Regions from separate parts of the Paenibacillus sp. FSL H3-0321 genome, predicted to be linked through region 1. Evidence: riboswitches for the same ligand, from Rfam matches in the RefSeq annotation. Region 1 holds a riboswitch; each other region holds the start of a gene.
The links. Region 1 has a riboswitch for cyclic di-AMP ahead of MHI45_RS31780 (KamA family radical SAM protein). Riboswitches for the same ligand answer to the same signal wherever they lie in the genome.

Region 1 (3,979 bases):
ACGCTGCTGTCCACCGGGGCGATCACAGAGCAGGGTCTTGAGGATCTGCACCCGCAGCTGTTTGAATATGAATATCTGCATGAGGATTATATGAAGTATGAGCAGTTGGCCGCAGCGGCAGTGCCGGTCGCCTGTTTAAGCGGTGTAACGGAAGGGCAGCCCGGGCGGAGTGAACGTTACCGCAACGTACTCCAGCCTGCGGGCCTGGGAGACGAGCTCCGGGCTGCGCTGGTTGAAGGCGGTGGCTGCTGGGGGTTCTTAACCTTGTTCCGGTCACAGCACGAACCTCCTTTTCAGGAGCGGGAGTGTGCGGTGATCGCATCTGTTGTTCCGCTGATTGCCGGCGCACTCCGCAGCTATGCCTCCGAGCCCCCTCTGGGACGGATGGATAGCGCACCGGAGGACAGTGGAATCATGATTCTGACGGACCAGCTGCTTCCGGTCAGCGCGAATAGTGCGGCTCAATATTGGATGAGTCGTCTGCAGCAGCTGGAACGGTTGGATCACGGAGTTCTTCCCCGGCCGGTCAACGCCGTATGCCTGCGGGCACTTGGCGAGAATACGGAACCAGGAGGGTTGCCTTCCAAGGCGAAATTATGCCTGCGTGTCGAGGATGGGGCTTACTTGACAGTTACGGCCAGCAGGCTTGAAGGAAGCGGCGGGAAGACGGAGCTGGCCGTTGCCTTTGTCTATGCCAAGTCCTCGGAGATCTTCCGGCTGCTGGCCGATGCCTGCCAGCTGACCGCCAGGGAGAAGCAGCTGGCCGAGATGCTGTCCCGGGGATTATCCACGAAGGAGCTGGCAGAGTCGCTGCATATTTCTGCGTACACCGTACAGGATCACCTGAAATCGATCTTCTCCAAGACCGGCGTATCCAGCCGGAGAGCACTCATCAGCAAGCTGTTCTCACAGGGGATGGAATAGCCGGTAAGCACGCTAAACAGTCCCGATGCTGATACAAGGGGACTGTGCTGGCTTTTATAGGAGCTGCGGGATCTGGGAAGTGGAAGCAGGATGGGTCCAGTGCTTCTCGCTGCCGGGAAGATCATCGAACCATTCCGCATCCGGTGGACATTCCAGGATCATAAATTTGCCGTACTCCTGCGCTCTGGACTGATGGTATTTCAGATAGGCCTTGCCGTCTTCAATCGCCAGTATCTCGATTTTGCCGGAGGAGTGGCTCATGGATAGACGGACTCTTTTACCCAGACCTGAGGTTCTGGCCTTGGCTTCCTCAACAATGTTGTAGACACGCTCCAGCGGCAGAACGAACTCGCGGTTGCCGGCAATGGGCCGGTTCACGAAGAAATAATAGGGAGTGACTCCGGCCCAGGACAGCCGGTCGAGCAGTTCTCCGAGTACCGCCGGATCATCGTTGATGCCTTTCAGCACCGGCGTTTGATTAACCACGATTGCCCCGGCATTATGAAGTGCTCTGAATGCTTGTTTGGCTTCGGGCGTAATTTCCCGGGGATGATTAATATGCGCCATGACGTAAATGCGTTTGTCCTCCGATGAATAGGTACGGATTAGTTCCAGCAGTTCTTCGTCCTGATAAATGCGCATGGGATTAAATACGGGGATTTTGGAGCCCAGCCGGATAATCTTCACATGGTCAATGGATCTCAGACTTTCGATGATGAAGCGCAGCTTGGAGGTAGAGAGAATCAGGCTGTCTCCGCCGGTAAGCAGCACATTATTGATCTCAGGATGATTCCTGATGTATTCCAAGCCCGGAGCCACATCGGTTTGTGCTTCCTTCACATCATTGCGGAACAGGCGCTTGCGGAAGCAGTAGCGGCAGTAAGCTCCACACACCTCGGAGACAATCAGAAGGGCCGTTGTTCTGTATTTGTGCTGACATCCCGGCACTACATAATTCATTCCCTCATCGGATGCATCCCAGCAGCCGTACTCCGCAAGTTCACCTTCACTTGGAATGACGAGCCTGCGGATCGGATCACCCGGGTCGTCCCAGTCGATCAGCGACAGATAATAGTCATTGACCCGAAAGGCGAATTTGCCGGTGATCTCCTTCAGCTTTTCTTTCTCCGTTTCAGACAGCATGGCAACCTTGCTGATATCCGTTATGTACCTTACCTTTTGCACTTGCATCTCTCCTTGGTCTCATAGTGTGAGAAGTAAGGGAGCCTTGAGGTCGATAGCCAAACTGCTGCCAGCAGGGTCATGAGAATACAAAAAAGAGACCCTTAGCAAGGGTCTCTGGTTATGAATATACCTAAAAAAGCAGACCCATCCACTACTGACGAGGTTAGCTGACGGACTCGGGTAAGATGGTACCCTACATTCTGTGAATGATTCGCCCCAAAAGACTGGTTCCCCCGCTTTCCTGCCCAAAGGCTGGAAATTAAGCGTAGATAAAGTATAACCCGGAAAGTTTTGAAAAGTCAAAGCAAAACTTGCCCGCGGCAAGGCATACGGGACCAAGCCCAATCAGCAGAGTAGAAATTTTTTTTGTTGTGGGATTGCCGGTCTTCTTGAAACGCATCATACGCAGAGTCCCGGCCGCAAGACATAGATACGCAAAATCCTTTGTACAGAAAGGTTTTTTTGTTTTTTTGGTGCAAACAGGAGCGTCCGGGAAAACGCTTTTTTTAGGCTTGTCCCCGGTTTCGTTTTTGTGCAATTGTAACCGCCCTCATATGATGGAAGATAAGCTGCCCCGGTTGACGCGGCCAGAAAACCTTTGTTATGGTTTTTACAGACAGACGCCAGCCGGAAGCATTTTTGGAGGCGAATTGCACGATTTTGTGTGAGCTTAGCTTACCGGACTACTGCGAGGGAGATGGTTGATTTGATCAAAGGGATTATATTTGATTTTGACGGAACGATTATCGACACGGAAACAGCTTGGTACACCGCTTTTAGCGAAGCCTATGGAGAGCATGGGGTAGACCTGTCGCTGGAACAGTATTCTACTTGCATAGGCACCAGCCTTAACAGTTTTAATCCCTACGAATATTTGATGACTGACCTTAAGCTGCCTATCGACCGGATGGCATTCAGAACAGCGGTCCAGCAGAGGCACAGCAAGCTGATGGAGCTGGAACAGATGCGGCCGGGAATTCAGCAATATCTGGATGCTGCCAAGGACGCCGGACTGCGGATTGGCCTTGCTTCCAGCTCCTCTATGGACTGGGTGGAACGGCATTTGGAGCTGCTGGGCATACGCGATTATTTCGAGAGCATCCGCACCTCGGATCATGTGGAGAAGGTGAAGCCTGATCCGGAGTTGTATAACCAGGTCATGTCCTCTCTTGACATTAAACCACATGAGGCAGTCGCTATTGAGGATTCGCCAAACGGCGCAAGAGCTGCAGCTGCTGCTGGAATGTTCTGTGTGGTGATCCCGAATGCCATTACCCGCTTTCTTGAATTTGATATGCCGCATCACCAGACCGAAAGCCTGAGTCTTTTGGACTTCGATCACGTAGTTTCCCGGAGTTGCTTCGAAATCTCTGGTGTGCAGGTATAAAACACTACAGTGTACTAATTTCTGCGTATAACAACTATAATTTGTGAAATTATAAAGAGCTGAAATTACTTAAGGGGGACACCGATTTGAGAGCCGTACATTTTGGAGCGGGCAATATTGGCCGGGGATTTATCGGCCCAGTGCTGTCAGACTCCGGTTATGAGGTTTGTTTTGTCGGAAGAAATAGGCTGAAAATCGCTCAGCTGCAGGAACGGGGGCGCTATCCTGTTACCCTTGCCAATGATGAGCGGGACCGCTTTATTGTGGAGAATGTAACCGCCCTTCATCTGAAGGATCAGGAACAGGTGGCCCAAGCTGTAGCAGAGGCTGAGATCGTGACGACAGCGGTCGGGCTAACAGCGCTGAAGGACATTGCCGGAGCCATCGCGCAGGGTATCGAGAACAGGCTAAACAGCAACGCCTATCCGAAGCCGCTTCATATTATTGCCTGTGAGAATGGCGTTGGGAGCAGCCAAAAGCTTA
Region 2 (3,979 bases), 6.8 Mb from region 1:
TGTTGCCAGTCCCCGTTTGGTCATTGTGGCCGCCTCTGCTTCCGCCTCAAGAATTTTCCGCTGCTTGGCTGCTTCCGCTCTCATGATAGTAGCCTGGTTCTCCGCCTCAGCAGGCTTAATCACCGTTGCCTCCAGCTCCTTCTGTTTCAGCTCAACTTCGATTTCCCGGACGGTCCGGTTGGCCTCCGCTTCCATCTGCGTGATCTTGACCTGTTCGGTAACCAGCGACTGCTTGATTTTGTTCTGCTGCAATTCGTACGCAAGATCCGCCTGTGCTTTTTTCACTTCAGTCTCCAGCTTAAAGTCCGCCTGCTTAATGTTCAAATCCTTCTCAAACAGAGATTCCTTGGCGCGGGCGGCGGTTCCCGCTTCAATGGTGGCCTGATGTGCATTGGCTTTGGCAATGGCGGATTCCTTCTCCGCCTCGGCTTGTTTGATCTGAATGTCGCGTTCTGCTTCCGCCTTGGCGATGCTGGCATCACGGCGGATGCGCTCAATTTCCGGAACCCCCATATTGTCGATATACCCTTTGTCGTCAGTAATTTTCTTAATGGTGAAGCTGACCACCTCAAGCCCCATCTTGTCGAGGTCTTCCGAGCAGGTCTCCCGCATCTTGCTGTTGATTTCGTCAGGTGTCTTTAGAATGGATTCCACCGTTAATTGTCCGATCAAGCCGCGCAGATGGCCTTCCACCGAATGCAGGATAATCGTCTCACGGTCTTCTTCCGGCCTGTCGATAAACTGCTCACTGGCAGTCAGAATAGCGGTAGGATCGCTTTTAATCTTAATCTGGGCTACCGCCTCCAGGTTGAGCTTGATGCCCTGCCGGGAGAACATCGCCTGCGCCGGGATGACATCGAAGCTCATCAGCATCATGGAGATGGTCTTATTGTTCTGGAAGCCGGGAATGACGAACGTCCCGCCGCCCTGAACCACTCTTTTTCCGCCGAGGCCGAATACAATCATCGCCTGATTGGGTGGAACCTTTTTATAAGCGTTCACGATACTGAACAAAGCCAGCAGGATAACAACAACAATTGCCGAGATTAAATAAAGAATAACCATTCGGTTCGACACTCCCCGTTATTTATAATTGTTCGTTTTCCCTCTCGAAGAGGGTGACTACCGCCATTCCTTTATCCACCTTCAAAATAATCACCCTGTCACCCTTGGCGAGCTGCTGGCCGGTTTCTGCCCGCACTCCAATGGAACGCATCGTTCCATGCAGCACATATTTCATCTCTCCCACTGCTCCATCCACTGCAGAAATGCTGATGTACCCGAGTTGTCCCGCCTGCTCATAATCCATTTTATTCATGCTATTATCATACCGAGTCATCACCCGGGCCAGCACCGCATACATCAGACAGCCCAGCAGCAAGGCAATCCCGGTGCAGATCAGCACCACTGCAAGCATTTTCATTCCGCTGAACCGGGTAAGCACATAACCACTGCCGCCCCAGACCGTGACAAACACCATCAGAGGGAGTATGGGCACAAAGCCCGGACCACCAGCATCGCCACCTCCCACATGCAGATGACCCGCCAGGCCATGCCCATGAAATCCGCCGCTGAGGAGAAGCAGCAATCCAACCCAGAAGCACACGATAAATACAGTAACGATAACAATCCCCCCTTTAAAGCATTTTAGATAGTGCCTAATGACTCTGATTATCTTTGTTATAAGATTTCTAAACACTTATACAGATCATCTTTCCTTTCTGCATGCGCAGCAAAAAGACCACAGAAGCGTCAGGGCTCTCCGTGGTCGGTTAATCGATCATGGCGCTCATCCTCTCTCTTCGAGGCTTACGGGGTTAGCTGACGGATTCGGGCAGCGAGATTGCCCTACCTTGTAAGAAGCGGCTTTTCAGCACGCAGCAAGGATTCACCCCAAGTGAGCGGCAGCTATCTGAGCAAAAGCCGCATTCACCATTGGTTCCCCCGTTCCCATTATCGGAATTCAGCCATTTGAGAACAGTTAAAATATATTCGGTTGTTGATTTGAATCTTACGCCTGTGACCATTTAATGTAAAACGTTGCGGATGGCAAAAGAAGCTTAAAATGCCACCACTTCACGAATGAAGGCGCATTCTTTGGTTTTACTCTTAAGCGATCGATGATTTGCTCATTTTTGCTCCACTTCATGTCCCTAGGAAAACAAAACAGAAACCTCTGCTGCTCAACATCATCCGCCGTATTCTTCTGCATCACACATTAAAGCTCCCGTCAGGAATATTCTGCAAATCATTCGGGAACGTTAACAGCAAAACTAATCGAAAGTTGAGCGCCTTATAATGACTAACCAAACTCAGACCTCATTTCCTTCGGTAGATCAAAATTCTGATTATATCGAAGCAGCACTATTCTATACAAGTGACCTCAAAAAAAGAAGCTTATCCTTTCAGGGAAGGGAAGGAATGGTCTTTTATCTGGAGTCCCTCACTGACACGGAATTGATTGAACGAAACGTGATTGTTCCTTTTAGCCGTAATCAGGACAAAGACCTCTCTGAGCTTTTCACAGCACTTAGTTTCAGTTTGGAAACAGAACTTAACCAAGGTATTCAGGGACTTCTTGAAGGAAGCTGTGTTTATTTTTTAGAAGGAATGTCTGAATTCTATGTCCTCAACACTCCTGCCAAATACGAACGAAGCATTAGCGAACCTGAGAATGAAGGGGTTATACGCGGACCTCATAACGGTTTTATTGAAGAGATGAAGGTTAACGTATACCTGATTCGAAAACAAATAGCCTCCCCAAACCTTATTGTCCGCTACTTCACACTTGGGAAATTCGCCCCCAAACAGGTAGGCTTAGTCTATATGGAGAATATCGCCAACCCTGAATTGATAAAGATTGTAGAATCAAGAATAAAGAAAATTTCGCTCGATTGGATAATCTCCACTGGCTTTATTCAGGAATTAACGGAGGATAACTCCTTCTCCATATTTCCGCAACTAATCAATACGGAACGTCCGGATCATACCTCAGCTTATTTGCTGGACGGATATGTCGCCATACTGCTGGATGGGGACCCCACAGCTCTGATATTGCCGGCGAGCTTCTTCAGCTTTTATCAGACACCCGATGACTATAACAATCGATGGATGATCGCTTCTTTTGTAAGGTTTATCCGTCTGATCGGCTTTGTAACAGCATTTCAGTTGCCAGCGCTCTACATTGCCACCGTTTCTTTCCACTCCAATGTCCTTCCCTTGCAATTGTTCTTTTCGATTCAAGGTTTATTGACCCGGGTCCCTTTTCCTCCGCTGATTGAAGCGATGCTGCTTGAACTTATATTCGAACTGCTGCGGGAAGCAGGGCTTCGTCTGCCCAGCCGTGTAGGTCAAACTATTGGGATTGTTGGGGGGTTGGTCATCGGGGATGCAATTGTTAAGGCGGGATTGGTTTCTTATTCGATGATCATTGTTGTAGCGTTGACTGCCATTGCTTCTTTTCTTATCCCTTCCAACGAAATGAGCTCTGCTATCCGGTTTATGCGGTTTCCATTGATGATTGCTGCCTCATTATTCGGATATATTGGGATATCATTTGGGTTAACACTCATTTTCATACATTTGTGCAAGCTAGAATCGTTTGGGCAACCCTACCTGAGACCCTTAAGTCCGTTAAAATTTCAAGGCCTGAAAGATACCTTCGTACGCTTTCCAATTTGGTCCATCCGAAAGAGTTCAAGCAACCCAAAAACGGATAAATGATCATTAATTTACATAGTACTTACAGGAGTTGATACGGTGGCTCAAAAAGAAAAAATGATCACAAGGGGACAACTCTTCCTTTTTATTATTCAAGCCCAAATCGGTGTTGGTATTCTGTCTCTTCCTAACAAACTTAACGAAACTGCCAAAGGTGGAGGTGGACTTTCTGTTTTAGTTGCAGGGCTTATTACCCAACTTGTCATCATTCTTCTGTGGGGCCTGCTGAAGAAATTCCCCGGACTTAACCTATTCAGTA
Region 3 (3,979 bases), 2.9 Mb from region 1:
GGAGGAACAGGCATGTTCTCTTCCTTGCTGGTTGGCCTAAGGGTAATCCTCCCTTCCACCTGTATATCTGCACTGTTCGGCGCCGGCGGCCTGCTTCTGCTGCTGCTCTCCGGAGTGACCGCACTTTTCTGTCCAGGCCTGCCCGCACTGCTGTTCCGGCAATTTTCACCGCTTCCCTCAACGCTGTTCAAAATGTGGAGCATAGCGGGGCAGTATCACCTTTGGTGCAGCAAAACATTTCCACAATAATTACGCCAGTCCCTTGGCATAATAGAAGAGTCACTGCCCCAGATAAAGGGCGGGACTCTTCTTTTGGTTACAACGTGATTTAGGGTATTTGCAAAACTGTAAATCCTCTGGTACAATGATGCCTGTACCAGTAGTAACAACTTTGTAATCTTTTGAAACTAATTTGAAGTAAATGAATGTGCCTTTAAGCATTTAACCTTGTCGATACGTCACTGTTTCGGTGCATAAAACGCCAAATTCCCGGCACCGGGAAGTGGGGGAACCATATTTTGGGTGAATTGATCTCGCTTTAGAGGGGTCATAGGGGAACCTTCTACCGAATCCTTAAGCTAACCTCGCAGGCCTTGGAAGGAGTACATCTTTTGAAAAGTCATAATTTTAAGAAGAAATGCACCGCAGCAGCATTAGGGCTGGTGATGGTGTTCACGCTTGGAGCAGGGAGCGCTTTCGCCGACTCCAGAATGGATACGGTTATTACAAAAACACTGGGAACGACGTATAAAACCGGAGGCATAAGCACTGCCGGCTTTGATTGTTCTGGATTCACCAAATATGTATTTAAGAATGTTGGCCTTACCTTGCCCCGCACTTCCAAAGCACAATTCAGCGTTGGAACCGCCGTATCACGGAATAACCTCCGTTCCGGCGACCTGGTATTCTTCAATACCCTTGGCAATGGAGTCTCCCATGTCGGCATTTATGTCGGCAACGGAAAATTCGCCCAATCCTCTTCATCCCGTGGTGTAACTATCAGTTCAATGAGTCAATCCTACTGGGCCAACCGCTACGTTGGAGCCAAACGAGTAATGAGCACAACAGCTTACAAAGCTATCGCTTACGATTGACATCCCTCAGGAATTTCATCCTCCAATAAATAATTGTAACTTATAGAGATCCGGAAACTGATTATTGCCGTAATCATTTCCGGGTTTTTCCTTTTTGTCTTCCTTATTCTACCTTTTACACGTATTTGAGGTCTGTGAAACACCTTTTTACTAAAAATCCCAACAAATCTAAGTTAAAGCTTACTCAGCGCGTAAATATAAGACCTTTTTAGCAAAGATAACTCTTAAAAAGCGTAAATATTATGCATTAATATGTTTTAAGTGATTGCCAACTGGCGAAGTCTTTGTTACAATTATCGCAGTGAGTTTTTAGTAACATTTTTGTAATTATTGAATCGGGTTTTACAAAGGTTTTGTCATGTATTGGTTAACAAGCTAATCCTAATCAACAGTCATGCCGAGTTCCCTAACCATTAGGGAAACGGGGGAACCGATTTTGGGTGAATTGACCTCCTATTCACAGAGGGGTCATAGGGGACCTTCAACCGAACCCTTAAGCTAACCTCGTAGGCATTTGGAAGGGGTATTCACTTTTGAAGAAGAAGTTAGCAGCAGCAGTACTTAGCTTTTCCATTATGCTTACCATCGGAGCAGGAAGCGCTTTCGCGGATTCCAAAATGGATAAAGTCATCGACAAGACCATCGGAAGTAAATACGTATCCGGCGGTGTATCGACCAACGGCTTTGATTGCTCCGGATTTACAATGTACGTTTTTGATAAGATCGGTATCAATTTGCCACACCAATCCGGTTCCCAATACCAAATGGGTACTGCCATTTCCCGGGATGATCTGAGAGCGGGAGATCTTGTATTTTATAATACAAGCGGTAAAGGTGTATCCCACGTCGGCATTTATGTCGGTGAAGGCAAATTCGCACATGCTTCATCCTCCCGTGGTGTAACCATCAGCACGATGAGTGACAGCTACTACGTCAACCGCTACGTTGGCGCCAAACGGATCATGAGTACAGATGCTTACCAATCCGTTACTTCTGATTCCCAAGACAATGATGACGTACAATAAGTTGTCGTAAAACGGGCACTCTTCCATGATTTTTGCCGAAATCTGGAGGGGGCCTGTTTTTTTGTCTATAAAATTACTTACCCCTCTCAATATCCGCCAAACATAAATCTCCCCCAAATTTCCTCCATTTTATAAAATATTTTTACCACTTTGTCAAGTTTCCGCCTTTCAGAAAATTTCTGAGTCGAATCAGGCCAGTTATGGATATAATTAGGTATAGCTAGTGCTGTTGCTCCCCATGAAAGGAGGCCGGTGGCCTTATGATTAGCTCCCCCGTTACATTCCATGTAGTTCCCATGGAGATCAGCCATGCCGAAGATATCGCCGCATGGAATTACAAAGCGCCTTATAATATTTACGAATGGATGCCTTGGTCCCAAATGGAGGCGCTTGGCATTGAATTTGGCGATCCAGAGCTACGCAGAGACCAGTATGTTTCCGTGGTCAACGAGCAAGGCATCCTTTGCGGCTTTGCGCAGTTGTTTCCGATGGAGGGTGTCGTCAGGCTGGGTATTGGAATGCGCCCCGAACTTTGCGGACACGGTCTTGGCCACATTTTCATGGAAGCCATCGTTCAGGCCGCGCTGAAGCGTTATCCCGAGCGGGAAATTGATTTGGAAGTATTGACCTGGAACCAGCGGGCGATCCGAACATACCAAAAATGCGGCTTCACGATCACGGATACTTATGAACGCCTTACTCCAACCGGAAATAAGCCATTTTATTGCATGGTCTATGATAAACAACATAACGTTCCATTAAATTGAAAATTTTTGTGTTGAAATCGTCCACTTTTTTGACACAAATGCTATGATAACGCTTAACCATCCTATATAATGTAGGAAGCAGCTTACATGGAGGGGACGGATGAAGATGCAGAAATGGATCATGGGCGGTTTGTTTTTCGCAGCCTGTGCCTTTGCGGTAGTGCTCTTGTTCACATTACCCGGCAAAGCAGAGGTCGCCGAAGAAAATAACCCGACGATGCCGCAAGTCACACTGGATGCCGCAAGCGCCGAAGCGATTGTACAGGCAAGCTGCATTACCTGCCACGGTGATCAGCTACAGGGCGGTCTAGGCCCTAGTCTGCAGCAGGAAGGCGGCCAGCATAACGCAGAAGAAATCTACACCATTGTTACGAAGGGACGCGGCCAAATGCCGTCTTTCAAGGATAAGCTTGCTCCCGAAGAGATCGCGAATGTTGCCATGTGGCTTGCAGAGAAGAAATAAACCTGACCTTAAAAATACAGAATGCCCGTACAAAGGATATTCAGAGCATCCTTGCACGGGCATTTTTATATCCATTCCTATGATAGGTCGGTTTCTCCTGCGCCTAACGCGTTTTATCGAAAGCTTCGTTAAATTCATGCGCCTGGCGGAACTCTAGCGCGGCAAGCCCGCTCTCTTCTTTTGCGGACAAGCGCAGAATTACCGTTTTGTAATCAATTGTAATATGCGGATGATGATCGAAGGCTTCCGAGATCGCGGCCACCTCATCCACAAAGGCGATACCCTTCATATATTCATTAAACATATATTTGCGCACCATCATATTCGGCTCCAGCTTCCAGCCCTCCAGCTTACTTACCTGCTCACGCAGCTCTTCCTCCGTAAAATGCAATTTGTTTCCTCCCTTACTAAGTTAGCCATAAAGTCCGTACAGCCCAGCTCCCCATATCCTTTAAACAAAACATCCCTCAGCTTCGGTAAAGTCCAAGGGATGCACCAGGATGAAGGCTTTTTTTCGGTTTAATGTATTCTAAGATCCCGGCAAATAGTACTCGGCATCTACAATTTTACCACGGGCCGCAGACAGGGGGCAAACCGTCCTCCCGTTACTCTGCTGTTCTGCTGCTCTAA

Region 2: another riboswitch for cyclic di-AMP. It lies ahead of MHI45_RS01530 (hypothetical protein); the one in region 1 lies ahead of MHI45_RS31780 (KamA family radical SAM protein).
Region 3: another riboswitch for cyclic di-AMP. It lies ahead of MHI45_RS19155 (C40 family peptidase); the one in region 1 lies ahead of MHI45_RS31780 (KamA family radical SAM protein).

Annotation. Positions count from the first base shown of each region.
Region 1 is NZ_JBBODH010000001.1:7,216,375-7,220,353, forward strand. Features, by position in the region: gene MHI45_RS31775 (helix-turn-helix transcriptional regulator) at 1-924, shown strand, start outside; gene MHI45_RS31780 (KamA family radical SAM protein) at 979-2,115, opposite strand; cyclic di-AMP (ydaO/yuaA leader) riboswitch at 2,247-2,385, opposite strand; gene MHI45_RS31785 (hypothetical protein) at 2,369-2,647, opposite strand; gene MHI45_RS31790 (HAD family hydrolase) at 2,816-3,496, shown strand; gene MHI45_RS31795 (mannitol-1-phosphate 5-dehydrogenase) at 3,583-3,979, shown strand, end outside.
Region 2 is NZ_JBBODH010000001.1:367,318-371,296, reverse strand. Features, by position in the region: gene MHI45_RS01535 (flotillin family protein) at 1-1,065, opposite strand, end outside; gene MHI45_RS01530 (hypothetical protein) at 1,088-1,699, opposite strand; cyclic di-AMP (ydaO/yuaA leader) riboswitch at 1,792-1,979, opposite strand; gene MHI45_RS01525 (hypothetical protein) at 2,012-2,215, opposite strand; gene MHI45_RS01520 (spore germination protein) at 2,299-3,723, shown strand; gene MHI45_RS01515 (GerAB/ArcD/ProY family transporter) at 3,760-3,979, shown strand, end outside.
Region 3 is NZ_JBBODH010000001.1:4,297,317-4,301,295, reverse strand. Features, by position in the region: gene MHI45_RS19165 (hypothetical protein) at 1-249, shown strand, start outside; cyclic di-AMP (ydaO/yuaA leader) riboswitch at 470-608, shown strand; gene MHI45_RS19160 (C40 family peptidase) at 666-1,094, shown strand; cyclic di-AMP (ydaO/yuaA leader) riboswitch at 1,480-1,622, shown strand; gene MHI45_RS19155 (C40 family peptidase) at 1,628-2,119, shown strand; gene MHI45_RS19150 (GNAT family N-acetyltransferase) at 2,380-2,886, shown strand; gene MHI45_RS19145 (c-type cytochrome) at 2,993-3,349, shown strand; gene MHI45_RS19140 (4a-hydroxytetrahydrobiopterin dehydratase) at 3,453-3,740, opposite strand; gene MHI45_RS19135 (hypothetical protein) at 3,976-3,979, opposite strand, start outside.